DNA from 4 places in the Peribacillus sp. B-H-3 genome. Region 1 is predicted to be linked to each of the others. Evidence: riboswitches for the same ligand, from Rfam matches in the RefSeq annotation. Region 1 holds a riboswitch; each other region holds the start of a gene.
The links. Region 1 has a riboswitch for S-adenosylmethionine ahead of ACN6MY_RS22490 (O-acetylhomoserine aminocarboxypropyltransferase/cysteine synthase family protein). Riboswitches for the same ligand answer to the same signal wherever they lie in the genome.

Region 1 (4,449 bases):
AATGGATATTCCTGCTTTTGTATGTCCGGCAGCTGTTTTTTTGCTGGAAGCATAGCTTATTTTTTGAATTAATGCTTAAAAACGGGTATCCTATCGTTAGGTGGTGAAACCATGGGATTGATATTTTATTGGTATCCAAAATGCGGCACATGCAGAAATGCGAAAAAATGGCTGGATGATCATGAGGTTGCTTATGAAGCTGTCCATATAGCAGAAAATCCCCCTTCAAGGGAGCTGATTGAAGAGCTTTACCTGAAAAGCGGCTTGGAATTAAAGAAGTTTTTTAATACAAGCGGCCAAAAATACAGGGAGCTTGGTTTAAAAGACAAGCTTAAGGATGCTTCTGACTCAGAAAAGCTGGATATTCTGGCCTCGGACGGAATGCTGCTGAAAAGGCCGATTGCTTCAGACGGAAATCAAGTGACAGTCGGGTTCAATGAACAGGAATACCAAAAGATTTGGCAATAGAAGAAGTTTTTTGCACCAAATCAGAGAAATCTATTTTATACTATAATAGATCATAATTTTACATACCTTGGAGGGATATACCATGGCAACACCAAAGGATCTTCGTTATTCAGAGGAACACGAGTGGGTAAAAACAGAAGGCGACAAAGTCCGCGTTGGCATTACACATTTTGCACAATCAGAATTGGGCGATATCGTTTTTGTTGAGCTTCCTGAAGTGGGAGACGAGCTGAAAGCAGATGAGCCATTCGGCAGCGTAGAGTCTGTTAAAACGGTTTCTGAGCTTTATGCGCCAATCAGCGGTAAAGTGGTAGAAGTCAATGAAGAGCTAAATGACAACCCTGAGTATGTAAATGATTCACCTTATGAAAAGGCATGGATGGTTGTTATTGAGCCTTCTGACAGCAGTGAAGTGGAAAGCCTTATGACTTCTGAGCAGTATGATGAAATGACAAACGAAGGATAATGCATGACGGGAAGGCTTCTTGCCTTCTCTATTTTTTTACAGTGCTTTTTTCGTAAACGTTGCGGCAATGGAACAAGGTGGCTGATTTCCGCTCCAGGATGCTCGCTTTCCGGGGGGCTCACCTGTTCCGCTAATCCCGCAGGAGTCTCGCACTAAACGCACCAATCAAACTGACTTAACACGGGGATCGCCTCACAGAACTTATTGGAAAACAACAATCTTTAAGAAAAGAGCCTTTTACAAAGAAAGCACTTTGGACACTTTTTTTCTGTTTTGGGTTATTATATGAACAGGGTACGCATTTCTGTCCCGTATGGGGGCAGTGAATTTTAGAAACCCTGCCTGAAAGCCCGATTCGTTCAACTGATCATCAGCGGGGATGAGAGAGCCCTCTGCTGATGGAAGGTTCACTTTATCCTTTAGCGGCGGTGATTGCATGGAATTCGGACAACCTGATAAAGTAATTATTGTAGAGGGAACTTCAGATAAAAGAAAAGTGAAAAGTGTATTGAAGGAAGAAGTGGAAATCATCTGCACCAACGGCACCATTTCAATTACAAGGCTTGATGAACTTGTTGATGAACTGGCTGAGAAAGATGTTTATATTTTAGTGGATGCTGATGAATCAGGGGAAAAGCTGCGCAAACAGTTTAAAAAAGAAATGCCAGAGGCTTACCATCTTTATATAGACCGAATGTATAAAGAAGTTGCTGCTTCGCCGATGAATCATATTGCTACTGTTTTATTGGCAGCAGATATTGAGGTAAACCCCGTGTATTTAGAACAAAGGATGAATTAAGTAATATGCAAGAGTGGAATGAAGAACAGTTAAATACTTCCGTAAAATGGAATCGGACATTTTGTTTATACCTATACACTCCAATGTGCGGGACTTGCCAGGTTGCCTCGAAAATTCTTGCCGTTTCCCTGGAGCTTTTTCCGGATTTGGACTGCGGCAAAATGAATTTAAACTATATGGCGAATATTGCAGCTGAATATGAAGTAGAAAGTGTTCCCTGCTTATTGGTTTTTAAAGAAGGCAAGCTTGATAAAAAGATATACGCCTTTCATTCTGTCCCGTATATATACGATGTACTTAAAGAAATATAACAAACATCACCATTCTTGCCCAAACAGGCAAGAATTTTTTTTGTGCTGTTAAGCGAAAAGGTCAGAATGCTGCTTCTCGGCAATATTTTCATACAGTCAGGCCTTGTCTCCTTATCTCACTTTATATTTTGCTGACCGTTTTTTTTGTGTCCAATTCCATGATTGCTATTGCTCTCTCGGCAGGACAGGGAGCCGCGGCAGCAGCTATGCTTCTCGGATCAAGGTTTGTAAAACGCTTTGGAGAAGTTAAATCCGTTGTTATTCTGCAGCTGCTTTCCCTGCCTTTCTTATTGCTTAAAGCGTATACCCGTCAATTATGGATAGCGGCATCGCCTTTTTATTCCGGCAGGCTTTTAATGAATGCAGGAAACCCCATACAGATGTCTTTAATGATGTCACTTGCAGCAACCGTTCTAAAGGCTGGCAAATTCCATGAACCAGATGGGCCTTTAACCTGGGGTGGGCATTCATGGGTCCGGTATCTGCCTCTCTTGTCATATTATTGGGCAGCTATTGGGGATATGCAGCCGTATTTTCCATTACCGCAGGAATTTATTTGCTGGCAACAACCTTTTTCTTTATGTGTTTAAGTCTCTATCGAGCCAGTCCTCCTTCAATGGGGGCGTTAGTATGGAACCTGTATCTGCTGCATGACATGCTCCAGGGGCGATGCGGCTGATGTCAAAAGAATCCGGTACGCGATGATGGCTTCCCCCTTTTTCTTATTTCTTAGGAAATAAAGTCAAACTATCTGTTATTATCGGAGAATATGCAGCAAGGCTTTGAAATAATGTCGGCAAAGCAAGGAAAATGACAGTCTGTAGCGGAGTTAAATGGCAAGAGTAACAGGGGCAAATATGCCAAAATAAAATTTGACTATTTACATAAGGGTATGTTATATTTTTGATTAAGCAAAATTTTCTGATTAATTAACTGAATCTTATCAAGAGTGGCGGAGGGACTGGCCCATCGAAGCCCGGCAACCGGTATATATCATACACGGTGCTAATTCCAGCAGAGTATCGGCTCTGGCAGATAAGGAGAGATAAAGCAAAGCCTCTTCTTTTTGAAGAGGCTTTTTTGTTTCTCGTTAACCTTCCAGGAATGATTTCAGATGACTCAGAGCCATGAATTCATAAAAAGTTGGGGGAGAAGGAAAATGGCAGAAAACAAAAATTATCGTTTTGAAACCTTGAGCATTCACGGAGGGCTAAAGGAAGATGCTACAGGAGCCAGGGCATTGCCTATTTATCAAAGCAATGCATATTTGTTCAAAGATACAGATCATGCAGCCAATTTATTTGGACTGAAGGAACCGGGGTATATTTACACCAGAATCCATAATCCGACTGTTACTGCTTTTGAAGAAAGAGCGGCACTGCTCGAAGGCGGGATCGGGGCCCTTGCCGTATCAAGCGGAATGGCTGCAATCACACTGGCCATCTTGAATATTGCTTCAGCGGGAGATGAAATTGTATCAGCTTCAACTTTATATGGAGGCACATATAACTTGTTCGCCAATACACTTCCGAGGTATGGAATCAAGGTTACCTTCGTAAAACCGGATGATCCGGAGAACTTCCGTAAAGCCATTACACCAAAGACTAAGGCAATATTCGGTGAAACGATCGGCAATCCAAGCCTTCGTGTACTAGATATTGAAAAAATAGCAGAAATTGCCCATGAAGCAGGAATTCCGCTTATTGTGGATAATACCTTTGCCACGCCTTATTTGTGCAAGCCAATTGAATATGGTGCTGATATTATTGTGCATTCTGCTACAAAATGGCTGCTAGGCAATGGAACTGTACTAGGGGGCATCATCGTGGATGGCGGGAAATTCGATTGGAATTCCCCTGATTTCCCAGGGTTTACGGAACCTGATCCAAGCTATGGAAATATCGTATACAGTGATGCTGCAGGCCCTGCTGCTTTTATAACGAAAGCACGTGTTCAATTACTAAGGGATCTAGGGCCGTCACTCAGTCCCCAAAGCGCCTTTCAATTCACTCTCGGGCTGGAAACCCTGCATGTAAGGATGAAAGAGCACGTATCCAATACCGGAAAAATCATTGATTATTTAGAAAACCATCCGGCCGTAACATGGGTGTCACACCCGGGGCATAGAGATCACCCTGATAGGAAGCTGGCAGATAAATACCTTCCAAGAGGAGCAGGGGCCATTGTCATTTTTGGGATTGAAGGCGGAAGAGAAGCAGGAGCCAAGCTGATTAACTCCATCCAGCTATGGTCACATGTAGCAAATGTTGGAGACGCAAAAAGCTTAATCATCCATCCTGCCAGCACAACCCATCAGCAGTTAAATAAAGACGAACTGATTCAATCTGGTGTAAGCGAGGATTTAGTCAGGCTGTCAATCGGCATTGAAAATGCAGACGATCTGA
Region 2 (4,449 bases), 1.6 Mb from region 1:
AATAAATTAAAGAAGAGGCAGGTTTAATATGAATAAAATGGCAAGTGTATTCCGCGAAAGAAATTTTACAAAGCTATTCTTTGCCGCCTTTACATCACAAATGGGCGGTACGATTGGCCTTACTGCGTTTATGTTTTATTTGCTTCACCGCTACTCCAATCAGCCGGTTTATGCGACGATAACGGAGCTGATGTTTTCTCTGCCTACACTGGCGGTTTTCTTCATGGTAGGTGTTGCAGCTGACCGTCTGGACCGCCAAAAGGTAGCGCTTTATTGCGACTGGATATGTGCAGGAATATCGCTGCTGTTTATTATTTCATTAATCATTCAATGGATACCGCTTACATTCGCACTGTTGTTCATAAGAAGTGCAGTCAGGAATTTTTTCTCTCCTGCAGAATCGGCCATTATTCAGGGGATATTAACACCTGAGGATTATACGACAGCAGCCGGGCTGAACCAGATGGTTTCAAGCTTGTTCATGCTGTTTGGCTCTGGTCTTGGAATTTTCTGCTATTGGCACTTTGGCATCCGCGGGGCCATCCTGATTGATGTGCTGGGCTTTATTATAAGCGGGTTTTTAATTAAGTCCTGTCGGTTAAGCAAGGAAGTGCGCCTTCCAAATGGATATCATTCGTTGAGGGATTTGAATTTTTCTTTTGTGCTGCGTGACTTTAAAGTCGGGATTTTATACATTCTTAAAAACAAGCTGCTGGTCAGTCTGATTTGCGGGTTCATCGTTTTTGGCATTATCAATGGAGCCTTTTCAGTTATGCAGGTATTCATATTAAAGTATAAATTGGAGCCTAATCATTATGAAGAGTATTCCATCGTTCTCGGAATTGTGTTTGGAGCAGGCGTGCTGGCTGGCAGTGTAATTGCTTCCATGCTTGCACAGAAGTTGAAGCTTTATAAAATGCTGGTGCTCGGTTTATTGCTGTCTGGGGCAGCAACAGCATGGGGGGCGTTAGTTCCTTCCACTATGCTATATTTAATCAGCTCTGGAGCGGTAGCCTTATCTCTTCCAATGATCAATGTAGCGATTGGTGGATGGATGCCAAGCATTGTTGATCCCAAGATGATGGGAAGGGTACAGGGCTGGGTCAATCCCCTGATGATGATGGCCCAATCGGTTACCCTGCTTTTAATTGCAGGCTTTTATCCTAAATATATTACAGTTGAATCGTTATTCTGGCTTGTCGGATCCTGCCTGTTCCTAGTTGGTATATTCTACAGCATCATCTTGCCAAGGTTCATAAAGAAAAATGCTCCACTACAAACCGGAGTCCATGCCTGAAAAACTTTGCGTTTCCTGATCAAGGAAACGGATTTTCTTTTGATGCAAAAAATGTTAAAAAGTGCAGTACGGGGCTTTATATAATGGCCTTTATTTCATTGATTAGCTGCAGCTGGCGGAGGTTATTTATCACGGTTTCTGTTATGTCCAGTTTTTTCATGGCAGGCAGCTCTATAAGGTCATCCATGCAGTCCTCATTTTTAAACCAGTCAAGCATAGGAATAATCGGGAGCGGTTCATCCGGCCATGCTTCCGTTAAGCTGGGGCTGTGAATTTTGCCTTGCTGCTTATTTTCCCCGAATATATAGGGCCAATAATCCGCTCTTGATCCTGTATGAGGGATTGACTTTGAAAAGTGATAAATTCCTTTGTGAATTTCAGGATACTGAAAGAGGATTGCGTACAGCTTCTTGCCTGTCATAATTCGATTGGACAAATCGGCAAAGCGTTTTACTGTGAGGCCGGTCAGGGAGCTTGGTGCCGTTTTTTTATAGGAAAATGGAAAAATGACTGTAGTGAAACCTAAAAATTCCTGGAGCTGAAAATCAATTCTCTGAAGAACTTCTCCATGGCTGGTACGCTTTAATATGCGATCTTCAAGCATCCTTTGTTCATTTATTATCATGGCAGCAGTGAGCAGGGGAGGATTTTTCTCTGCCGCGAACATTTCCCAGATTGGATGCATAAATCGGGAAATATGAAAGATGTTGAGAAGCTTCCTGAGCTTAAAGGGTTTTTCTTTATAGATTTCATATAACAGGAGCTGCGGATAGGCATCTGAAAAGATGGCTGCATTTGCATGCTCTAAAAAGCGGAAGAATATTTGCTGATCATCCTTGCCGAAAAGATGGTTCATGCTCTCCCCTTTTAAATCTGTCATATGATATCCGCCGTTTCTGGATACCAAATGGGCAAGCAGGGACCAATGGAGTTCCGGATTTCTTTCATAGCAATCAAGATAAGCGTTCGTTCGGGTCAGGTTATTCCGATTCGCTTGTTTGGTTTCTTCCCGTACCTTGCTTACAATTGCTGTTTCGTGAGGCAGGAGGCCTTTATCGATTTCTGCAGGAAAAGCCAATTCTTTTTTTATAAGAGTGTTTAACACAGTGAATGTCTGGGGGTTCAGCAGGTTTTTTGAGGCTTCATTTTTTTTCTGGGCTGAAGCCTTGATATAATTCAAAAGTGTCTTTATCGGAAAAATGTAAATTCCCCCTTAAAATTAACGCATGATGCAATATATGTGAAATGCAAAATGAAAGGTCCAAAATGGCGTCCTTCGGCATAGTAATATTTTTAAGAAAATAATTAATAATATCCAAGTAAATGAATGAGATAACTTATTGACATATCTTCCTGTTGTGTTATTATTTTTAATAATCAAACTTATCTAGAGAGACTGAGGGAATTGGCCCGATGATGTCCGGCAACCTGCATAGCATGCAAGGTGCCAATTCCAACAAAATGTGATGCATTTTGGGAGATAAGGTATATGTTTATATGACATTGCCTGTAAAAATCTTTCCAAAGCGAAAGATTTTTTTTTATAAAAAGTCTCTGTTATCACAAATGAATAAAAGACAGCTGACTAGACAACTAGAGGCGGTATTAGCGGGTTCTGTTAATGCTGCCTTTTTTTATTCAAAAATCAGGAATGAACAATAAAAGGAGGCTGTTTATGGGCAATAGCATATTGGTGTATCAGAATTTTGATGAACATGCCCCTGTTGATTTTCCAGCAGGCAGTGAAACGAAAGGAGCCCTTGAAGTTTTAGATTGGGCCTATAAAACCTATGCTGATGAATTGGTATATGCCTGCAGTTTCGGAATAGAAGGTATTGTTATGATCGATTTGATTTCAAAGATAACGGATAGGGCAAAAATTGTTTTCTTAGATACCGGCCTGCATTTCGAGGAAACGTATCAATTAATTGAAAGGGTAAGTGAAAGGTACCCGAATCTACAGATTGAAATGAAGAAGCCTGAACTGACGCTTGAAGAACAGGCAGAACAATATGGAGCTGAATTATGGAAAAGGGAGCCTGATAAATGCTGCGAACTCAGAAAAATCATTCCCCTGAATGAAGTCCTTTCTATGCCGCTTGCATGGATTTCAGGATTGAGGCGGGAACAATCCCCATCCAGAAGGAATACCCAGTTCTTTAATAAAGACAATAAGTTCAGATCTGTTAAAATATGCCCGCTCATTCATTGGACATGGAAGGATGTTTGGCGGTATGCCCATAAAAATGATCTGCAATATAACATTTTGCATGATAAAGGCTATCCAAGCATTGGCTGTGAAACGTGTACGGCCGCTGCTGTGAATGAAGATGATTTGAGGTCAGGGAGATGGTCGGCCACCGGGAAAACGGAGTGCGGACTCCATACTTCATAAAAGACATGGAAAATAGAATACATGAAAAAAATGGGAGGCCAAAAAACGTGACACTAAGCATACCGCATGGAGGAACACTAATCAATAAGTGGAATCCCCATTATGATACAGCACATATAAAAAAAGAAATAGAGCTTGATGCTATTTCATTAAGTGATCTTGAATTGATTGGAACAGGGGGCTTCAGCCCGATTGAGGGATTTTTGACACAAAAGGATTATGATTCCGTGGTTGAAAATATGCGTCTTTTGAACGGAGCGGTGTGGAGCATTCCTATTACTCTTCCCATTTCTAGGAAAACAGCACAAAGCCTGTCAAAAGGAGAAGAAGCAAGGCTGGTCCATGATGGCATCACGTACGGCACCATAATGGTCGCTGATATTTATGAACCTGATAAAAGCAAAGAAGCAAGAAGTGTCTATGGAACTGAGAGCAGCGAACACCCCGGGGTACAAAAGCTTTACAGCAGGGGGGACATTTATATCGGCGGAGAAATAAAGCTGACTAAAAGAGTCGAAAGGAAGGGTTTCAGGGATTTTTACAGAGATCCGGAAGAAACCAGGAAAATCTTTTCTGAAAAGGGCTGGAATACAATTGTAGGCTTCCAGACAAGAAATCCGGTCCACCGTGCCCATGAATATATTCAAAAAACGGCACTGGAAATTGTAGATGGATTGCTGCTTAATCCTCTGGTAGGGGAGACGAAGTCAGATGATATCCCTGCAGACATCAGGATGGAGAGCTATCAGGTGCTCCT
Region 3 (4,449 bases), 830 kb from region 1:
CCGCCGGTTTCCTCAACCACTTTTGATAAAGCAATTCCAGCAGCAATACTCGTCGTTCCAATAATATTGTGGCCGCAGGCATGCCCAAGTCCCGGCAAAGCATCATATTCTGCTAAAAACGCAATGGAGGGGCCCGGTTTTCCTGAGGATTTTCTTGCTATAAAGCCCGTTTCATGCCCGGCGACATTTCTTGTCACTTCAAAGCCAGCTTCCTCCAGGATATTAGTTAATGTATCAGACGCAAAATATTCCTGGTTTCCTATTTCAGGATTTTCGTGGATGTTATGGCTTGCTTCTATATATCTATCCCTGCCATCCTCAATGCTTCTCACAATCAAATCTCTTTGTGTTTCAACTACTACTGTCATATAAACCTCTCCTCTCTCTTAACTTTATATTTGAGCTGGCCAGCAAAAAAGATTTCATCCTATAAGTTTTTAATTTTATCTATCGAGGTTACTACTGGCACCGTGGCACCTTTATCGCGTTTGATGATGTAATCGTGAACTGCTTTCGACTGATATGCTTTTACGATTTTAAGGAAATCTTTATCCTTTTTATTTTTTGTTGCAGCAGCAATTACGTTGATATAAGGCTGGGCCGCTTTGTCATTCGGATCTTCCTTATAAAGAGGGTCTTTGGAAGGCTTCAGGCCGGCTTGCACGGCAAATCCATTGTTAATGACAGCCGCTCCCACATCTTCAAGCGATCTTGCCGTTTGTCCGGCTGCAATCGGTTTGATATTCAAGTGCTTCGGATTGTCTTTGATTTGGTCCACACTGCCTCTCGGATCAAAATTATCCACCAGTGTAATAAGCTTAGCTGATGCCAAAAGCTTGAGAGCCCGCCCGGCATTGGTTACATCATCGGGTATTGTGATGGTTGCTCCGTCCGGTATGTCTTCTATCTTTTTATATTTTTTAGAATAAATCCCCATTGGCGCTATCACTGTGGAGCCGATTGCCGAAATATCGAGGTTATGATCTTTTTTAAATTGATTCATATAAGTGATGGTCTGGAAAGAATTTAAATCAATGCTGCCATCATTTAAGGCTGTATTAGGCTGGACATAATCTGAAAAAGATACAATCTTCAGGTTGATTCCATCGTCTTTTACCTGTTTTTGGACAAGACTCCAAAGATCATTGTCGTCACCATTTATCCCTATTTTTATTGTGCGTGTGCCTCCATCCTTGGAAGCTGAATTTGATGAGCATGCTCCTAAAACCAATATCAAACTTGCCACTGCCGCGAAAATAATACTTAATCTTTTCATCCTCTTTTCCTCCTCACATATCTTGACCATGTATTTCCAAAGCTTTGAATAAGCTGAACGCTAACAATAAGCAATACGACTGTAATGACAATAACGACCGTGATAAAGCGCTGATAGCCATAAGTAATAGCCAGGTTCCCAAGACCCCCTGCACCTACTGCGCCCGCCGCTGCTGTCGAACCGATCAGCCCGATCGTTGCTGTAGTAAACGAAAGTATCAATGATGGCACTGCTTCTGGAATAATGAATTTAGTGATAATCTGCATTTTTGTGGCTCCCATTGCGTGAGCTGTTTCCAGGACTCCTTTATCCACCTCGAGCATGGAATTTTCAATCAGCCTTGCAAGATACGGGCCTACAAAAATGGACAAAGGTACAATCGCTGCAGCTACACCTATTGATGTCCCCGTCACAAGCCTTGTAAATGGAATAATAGCAACCAGAAGAATAATAAAGGGTACAGAACGGACTATATTCACAATGGTATTCAGGGCTAGAAAAACAGCCTTATTTTCCATGATATGTCCGGGTCTCGTGATCACAAGAATGATGCCTAATGGCAGTCCTATGATTGTTCCAAAAATGAATGATCCAAACACAGTGAGAAACGTCTCTTCACAAGCCTGGAAAAACTGGGGCCAGAAAAATTCCCAATTAAGCTCCATGCGCTTCGGCCTCCTTTATGTCGATTCCGCTATTCAAGATAAATTGAACGGCCTTATTTCTTTCCTCAATTTCCCCGTCAATCGCAATAAAAAGATTTCCGTATGGTTTTTCCTGCAGCTCTGTAATAGATCCATACAGGATGTTCAGATGAATATCAAACTGCTTGGAAACTTCCGATAGTAAAGGGCGTGCCGCTTTTTCTCCCAGAAAAACAAGACGGTAATAGGTCCCGCTTCTTATTTTTTTTGATAAATGAGGCGGTATTTCATTTTGCAGAACGGTATTAACGAAATTACGGGTAATTCTTTTCTGAGGATTAGTAAACACATCATAAACTGTCCCTTCTTCAACGATTTCCCCGTCGTCAATCACCGCCACCTTATCGCATAAATCACGAATCACACTCATTTCATGTGTAATCAGGACAATGGTAATACTGTAAGCTTTATTTACCTTTCTTAACAGTTCAAGAACATTTCTTGTTGTTTCTGGATCCAATGCGGATGTTGCTTCATCACAAAGCAGGATTTGGGGATCTGTCACAAGGGCCCTGGCGATTCCGACACGCTGTTTTTGTCCGCCAGACAGATGGCCCGGATAAACATTTTCCTTTCCGCTGAGTCCTACAAATTCAATGAGATTCATCACCTTTTTTTGAACATCCCGCTTCTTTTCCCCCTGGAGATATAGGGGCATTGCAATATTGTCAAAAACGGTTTTAGCAGAAAGCAGATTAAAATGCTGAAAAATCATCCCAATTTCCCTGCGTGTTTTCCTAAGTTCATTTTCATTCAATGACATCAAGTCCAATCCATCAATGCTGATTGTTCCTTCTGTCGGTTCCTCTAACCGATTAAGACATCTTATTAACGTGCTTTTTCCTGCTCCTGAAAATCCTATGATTCCAAATATATTCCCCTTATCTATTGTCAGAGAAATATTATTTAGTGCATGAATAGGGGTTTTTCCCTGATAAACCTTTGAAACATTTCTGATTTCAATCAATTCTAATTCCTCCTATGGCGCTTTTAACCTAGTATTCTCATAAGTTTAATCAGTTATATACATATAAGCCGCCCCTTTCATCAATCTTCCGGAAACGAAAAAACCCTTCTTTTATCCATGACAGATAAGAAGAAGGGTTTATATGTATAAGCCGATCTACTTCTTATCTTTCAAACCGATTGTACCGATTTGCAGGAATTAGCACGGTATTTGCAATAAGAAGCAAACCCGTTGCCGAGGTTTCGCAGGGCCAGTCCCTCCACCTCTCTGGATAAGTAATAGCATATTATTCAATTGTTTTTTAATTTGTAACTACAATATTATGTGGACTTATGGGATAAGTCAATATTTTTTTAAAATTCCCAATAAAAAATTTCCGTTTCGTCATTCTAGGTTATGTATTCAAAAAGAATTCAGAACAAGATTTTACAGATAAAAGAGGGAACGGTTGACGAAAAAAATCATATCGTGTTATTATAAAACCAAGTAAATTAATAAGAATAGTAAATTATAAACTTCATATACCATTATCACGAGTGAACGAGAGATCTGGCTCAATGACTTCACAGCAGCCTCATGAAAGGTGCTCCTACCAGCAAAGCATATTTGCTTTGGCTGATAAGATTTGTTTAAAAAACTTTCTTTGCAGCCGGGCAAGGAAAGTTTTTTATATTAGAAAGGAGTTTTTTCGCAATGTCATTTTCCCCTGTTATTCCTGGTGCTGAATCCTTTTTCCATCCCGGCAATTCTACAGGAATTTTAATTTGCCACGGTTTTAACGGGACTCCTCAGAGTGTTGAATATTTAGGGAGCCAGTTTGCCGAGAAGGGATATACCGTTTATGCACCCCGTTTAAAAGGGCACGGATCTGCTGCGAGCGACCTGAAAGCCTGTTCTTATCAGGATTGGATTCAAAACCTGGAAGACGCCTACTGCGTTCTTCAGCAAACCTGCAGGAGGGTTTATATCCTGGGGCAGTCCATGGGCGGGGCTCTGGCCATTGATTTGGCTTCGAAGACAAGCTGTGATGGCGTCATTACAGTTAACGCTGCTTTAAAGGTGCCGCAATATGAGCAATACCGAAAAGTCCAGTCCCCCCTTTTCGTCCCGGATGGCTCACCAGATATCAAGGATCCATCGGCAAAAGAAATCACCTATCCAGAAGTGCCGCTCCACTCAATTAAACAGCTGCTGTCGCTTATGGATCTGACTAGTGAAAACGTTAAAAAAACAACCTGTCCCCTGCTCTTGTTTTATTCGGTTGAAGACCATGTGGTTCCGGCAGAATGTTCATTTTATCTTTATGATCAGGCCGCTTCGCCTGAAAAAGAACTCATCGCTCTTAGGCAGTCTTACCATGTGGCCTCCCTTGATTATGATAAGGAACACATTATCAAAAATACGCTTCGCTTTATTGAAGAACATTCCAAGAAAGAAATGGCATCATAATTTTGTTTAACAGACTCCTCTGCGGGTAAATAACAAGTAAACCAATGAAGGAG
Region 4 (4,449 bases), 1.3 Mb from region 1:
TGGCGATTCATGATAATGGCCTTCTTCATCCGGCAGCCCGGCATTCGGATAGCAGCTTACTGCATGGTGAGACAGCCCTGAAAGTGTGCGGATATGGTCAATCATAAACTCCGGCCCTGTTGCACAATTCAGCCCGACTGCCAGCGGGTCCATATGCTCACAGGATAAATAAAACGCTTCGATGGATTGCCCCGCGAGCGTTGTTCCCATCGGTTCGATCGTTCCGGAAATGATGATTGGCACCGTTCTTCCTGATTTCTTAAAGGCTGATTTAATTCCTAAAAAAGCGGCCTTAACATTCAGCATATCCTGACAGGTTTCGACTAGAAGCAGATCTGCCCCTCCGTCCAGCAAACCTCTTGCCTGCTCTTCATAAGAGGAAGATAATTCATCAAAACCCGTCCCGCCTGTAACGGAAAGGGTTTTGGTGGTTGGACCCATCGAGCCTGCCGCAAACCGCGGCCAGCTGACTGTAGAAAATTTATCACATGCTGCTCTTGCCAGCCTTGCTGAAGCTTTATTCAGTTCATAAGCCATACTTTCGAGCCCGTATTCCTCCAAAACAATGCTAGAAGCCCCAAAGCTGTTGGTTTCAATAATATCTGCCCCTGCTTTTAAATAAGCTTCATGAATGGACAAAATAATCTCTGGGGCTGCAAGCGAAAGATATTCATTGCATCCATCATACTCTTCACCGCCAAAATCAGCTTCGGTGAGGTTTTCAGCTTGAATCATCGTTCCCATTGCACCGTCCAGGATCAATATTTTCTTTTTCATCTGCCTTACTATCAGATTTTCACTCATATGCTGTCACCTCTGCCATTTTCATACTATCCGTCTTCCTGATATATTCAGTCAGCATTGCTGTCATTTCATACCTCATAAACGGAGTAATTAAATAAATTCCTTGAAACTTAGCCATCGCCGCATCTGCCAAAGATTTAGCAATGGCAAGCCCCTCATTCCTGGCAAGCAGCGGATTGCTGCCGGCAGCAGCCATGGCACGGCGCACATCATCCGGGAGTGTAATGCCCGGTATTTCATTATGAATAAATTCAGCATTTCTGGCACTTGTCAGCGGCATGATGCCTGCAAAAACAGGTGTATCAAGATGTTTGGTCGCTTCATATACTTCTTCCATCTGGTTTACGGAATAAATCGGCTGTGTCAGGAAGGATTGTGCGCCGCAGATAATTTTCTTTTCCATTCTTTGTACAGCTTTGTCGAGATACTTAACGTTAGGGTTAAATGCTGCAGCAATTTTAAAATGGGATTGCTGCCCAAGGCTTTGCCCCGAAAACGATAAACCCTCATTGAACTGCTTGACGAGGCTGATCAAATCGAAAGAAGAAAGGTCATAAACAGAAGTAGCTCCCGGAAAATCGCCAATTTTGGACGGATCGCCAGTCACAACAAGCAGTTCATTCAGCCCCAGCGTTTGGAGTCCCATCAAATGAGACTGCAGGCCAATCAGGTTTCTGTCCCTGCAGGTCAGATGTATCAGCGGATTGGCCCCCATCTGGTTTTTCAGCATTACACCAAGAGCTGCATTGCTTATTCTCGGCGTTGCGAGCGAGTTGTCAGCAAGGGTAACGGAATCAGCACCTGCATCCAAAAGTGCCTTAGCTCCATTCATAAAAGGTTCAATTCCGAGCTTCTTTGGCGGGTCAAGCTCAACGAGAACCGTCCGTTTTCTTTTAGCCAGCTGGTGCAGTGCTGGTGTTTTATCATCAGTTATCTCGATGATTTCTATCTTTCTGGCCTTAATTTCTTTTTGTGTAACAGGAGGGATAATGCCAAGCTTCTTTTTTACTTCCGCAATATGAAGTGGAGTTGTTCCGCAGCATCCGCCAATTACTGCTGCCCCCTGTTCCCTGAGCTTTAAGGCACTTGAGCCAAAGTATTCCGGCACGGCTTCATATATCAGCCTGCCATCGATATATTCGGGGAGGCTTGCATTCGGATAAACGGATATCGGCGTGCTCTTCATAAGGGGAACTTCTTCTAGGGAGCGGATCATATGATGCGGTCCAAGCCTGCAGTTTATGCCTGCAACATCAGCACCCAGCTGTTCAATTCTTTGAAATGCTTCATTTAAATGAATGCCGTTTTGCATGTATCCAATTTCATGCAATGTAACATTGGAGATGATAGGAAGATCTGTTTCTTTCCTGGCAATCGGCAGCACGGTTTCCAGCTCTTCGAGGTCATAAAAAGTTTCAAGAATCAGACCATCAGGCCCTTCCATAAGAATACTGTAAAGCTGCTCACGAAAGCTGCGTTTTATCTCCTCCATGCTAAGATCATTTTTCCTTATGCTCCGCAAAGCCCCAATCGTTCCAAATACAAATGCTTTTCCTTCCGAGGCCTTCCTTGCGATTGCAACTCCATTGCGATTAATGGTGCTTACTTCATCTTCAAGGCCGTACCGCTTCAGTTTATGATAGTTTGCACCGTAGGTATTGGATTGCAGAATATCGGCCCCAGCTTCTAAATAGGCCCTGTGAATAGTTTCTATTTGGCCGGGTTCAGTAGAATTAAGCTCCTCATAGCAATGATCAATTCCATGGGAATACAGCAATGTTCCCATGGCTCCCTCCCCGATAAGCACCCGTTTTTTCAGCTCGCTCCGGAAATCCATATGACACCTTCTTTCAATATTTGTGTGTAATTAATAAGTGCTTACTGTATACTTGGCTGTTGCTCTCCGCTAAAGGTTGGAAGACTTCCGAGGACGCGCTGCTCCCCCGTGAATCAAGCCCATCCATTCCAATAATAAAGTGCAGGAATTTGCAATGAACCATAACAATGGTCTTCGAAAATAAAATAAAAACAGGCCTTCTTGGAAGAAGGCCTGTTTCAAACATTCTCCTCATCTATCAAGCTTCTGCTTGCTGGATTTAGCACCATGGCAATATGCCGGTTGCTGAGGCTTCATGGGGCCAGTCCCTCCACCTCTCTCGATAAGATATGTAATTTTAATATTCAAAAAAATTAATTACATTTAATTTACATGATTAAGCAGCCAATTTCAAGGCTTTATGGAAAATAGTATGTATATCCTTCTAAAAAACCAGGCACTATACCCGCTCCTGCTCTTTTCTGCTTCTGGCCATCGCTTAACCTTACTATCCCTGTGAGCACATCAGGGGAAGTATTAAAGACAAAAAAACTAAAAAAATCAGCACCATGTTTACCAAAAGCTGCAGAAGTGAATAACAAAACTATAATTGCAAGGAGAAAGGAGGCATTTTTTTGATTGAAATTTTAGCTAAGCAATTCCGCAGGCCAGACGGACTATTAGGAAGGCTTGCCGGAAAAATAATGCTGTTCGAAAACCGCAGGATTAACCGCTGGACCATTGACCTATTGAATATAAAGCCCGGGGATTATCTTCTTGAGATTGGATTTGGGCCAGGATATGCGATAAAGGAAATTTTTCGCAGGCACCATAATGTGAAAATAGATGGAATTGATGTCTCAGTGTCCATGACTAAGGAAGCAGAAAAGAGAAATTCAAAAAATGCAGAAGAAGGAAGGCTTCAGCTATACAGCGGGGATGTGTCAGATTTCAAACAGGATTTATACAGATACGACAAGGTTTTTTCTGTTAATAACTATCCCCTTTGGAAAAATCCCAAGAAGGAATTAATCAGGATTCACCATTTGATGAAGGATGGAGGAACCATCGCCATCACTGTACAGCCAAGAGAGGAAGACGCTTCCCGGGAAAAAGCCCTGTCTCATGCCATAGAAATTGAACAAGCACTCTTTCATGCCGGATTCCGCAGCATCTCTGTTAAGTTCAAGAAAATCCGCCCTCAATTAACGGTATGTGTTACTGCCCATTGCAAAAAGAATTAAAAAAATTCAAGGTGTTATAAGAGCTCACTGATTTTAACGGAATCGCTGAGCTCTTGTCCCTTAAACAAACTTTATCTTAGAGGAATATTAAGAAAGCCTTTTTTTCAGCTTTTTCTTCCAGTCTTCTGCAAGTCCTTCTGCGGAAATCAGTTCCTCTGCGGCTGCCAAGCCTCCCTCCTGGTGCAGAAGGATTCTGGATGCCTTTAACACGGTAATTGGCTTTTGTGCGCGGTGCAGTAAAGTTATATCATCATTTTGATTGATTGTGCCAGCATCAATCATTTTTGCAAAATAACCTGTATAGCACGTGTCCAAAATGCGCTTTAAGAATTGAGGTTCTTTATTGAAATAAGAAATCGTGGAGCATGGCACCCTTCCTTGTGTTACCTGGACTGCAGCACTGCTGCCAATTCTGAAAATATCACCGATGCATACTTCTTCTTCCTTCATTCCATGAACGGTCAGATTTTCCCCAAAAGCAGGCATCGTAATGGTTTTCTGGAATTCTTCCTCCCATCGGGAATAGTGTTCTGCAGGGTAAAAGCATACAGCGCGTTCAGGTCCGCCATGGTACACCGGATTGCC

Region 2: it holds a riboswitch for S-adenosylmethionine, as region 1 does, so the genes downstream of both, ACN6MY_RS06905 (phosphoadenylyl-sulfate reductase) here and ACN6MY_RS22490 (O-acetylhomoserine aminocarboxypropyltransferase/cysteine synthase family protein) in region 1, are expected to answer to the same signal.
Region 3: it holds a riboswitch for S-adenosylmethionine, as region 1 does, so the genes downstream of both, ACN6MY_RS03200 (methionine ABC transporter ATP-binding protein) here and ACN6MY_RS22490 (O-acetylhomoserine aminocarboxypropyltransferase/cysteine synthase family protein) in region 1, are expected to answer to the same signal.
Region 4: it holds a riboswitch for S-adenosylmethionine, as region 1 does, so the genes downstream of both, ACN6MY_RS15815 (bifunctional homocysteine S-methyltransferase/methylenetetrahydrofolate reductase) here and ACN6MY_RS22490 (O-acetylhomoserine aminocarboxypropyltransferase/cysteine synthase family protein) in region 1, are expected to answer to the same signal.

What each region holds. Positions count from the first base shown of each region.
Region 1 covers NZ_CP183879.1:4,502,915-4,507,363, reverse strand. The annotation lists gene ACN6MY_RS22515 (arsenate reductase family protein) at 112-468, shown strand; gene gcvH (glycine cleavage system protein GcvH) at 551-934, shown strand; gene ACN6MY_RS22505 (toprim domain-containing protein) at 1,371-1,733, shown strand; gene ACN6MY_RS22500 (thioredoxin family protein) at 1,739-2,044, shown strand; gene ACN6MY_RS22495 (hypothetical protein) at 2,203-2,634, shown strand; SAM riboswitch class I at 2,982-3,086, shown strand; gene ACN6MY_RS22490 (O-acetylhomoserine aminocarboxypropyltransferase/cysteine synthase family protein) at 3,204-4,449, shown strand, end outside.
Region 2 covers NZ_CP183879.1:1,398,194-1,402,642, forward strand. The annotation lists gene ACN6MY_RS06895 (MFS transporter) at 29-1,297, shown strand; gene ACN6MY_RS06900 (DUF2515 family protein) at 1,374-2,477, opposite strand; SAM riboswitch class I at 2,678-2,784, shown strand; gene ACN6MY_RS06905 (phosphoadenylyl-sulfate reductase) at 2,973-3,692, shown strand; gene sat (sulfate adenylyltransferase) at 3,740-4,449, shown strand, end outside.
Region 3 covers NZ_CP183879.1:666,138-670,586, reverse strand. The annotation lists gene ACN6MY_RS03215 (M20 family metallopeptidase) at 1-368, opposite strand, end outside; gene ACN6MY_RS03210 (MetQ/NlpA family ABC transporter substrate-binding protein) at 428-1,276, opposite strand; gene ACN6MY_RS03205 (methionine ABC transporter permease) at 1,273-1,941, opposite strand; gene ACN6MY_RS03200 (methionine ABC transporter ATP-binding protein) at 1,931-2,947, opposite strand; SAM riboswitch class I at 3,108-3,225, opposite strand; SAM riboswitch class I at 3,472-3,572, shown strand; gene ACN6MY_RS03195 (alpha/beta hydrolase) at 3,641-4,396, shown strand.
Region 4 covers NZ_CP183879.1:3,187,694-3,192,142, forward strand. The annotation lists gene metH (methionine synthase) at 1-804, opposite strand, end outside; gene ACN6MY_RS15815 (bifunctional homocysteine S-methyltransferase/methylenetetrahydrofolate reductase) at 797-2,641, opposite strand; SAM riboswitch class I at 2,870-2,970, opposite strand; gene ACN6MY_RS15820 (class I SAM-dependent methyltransferase) at 3,256-3,864, shown strand; gene ACN6MY_RS15825 (MOSC domain-containing protein) at 3,952-4,449, opposite strand, start outside.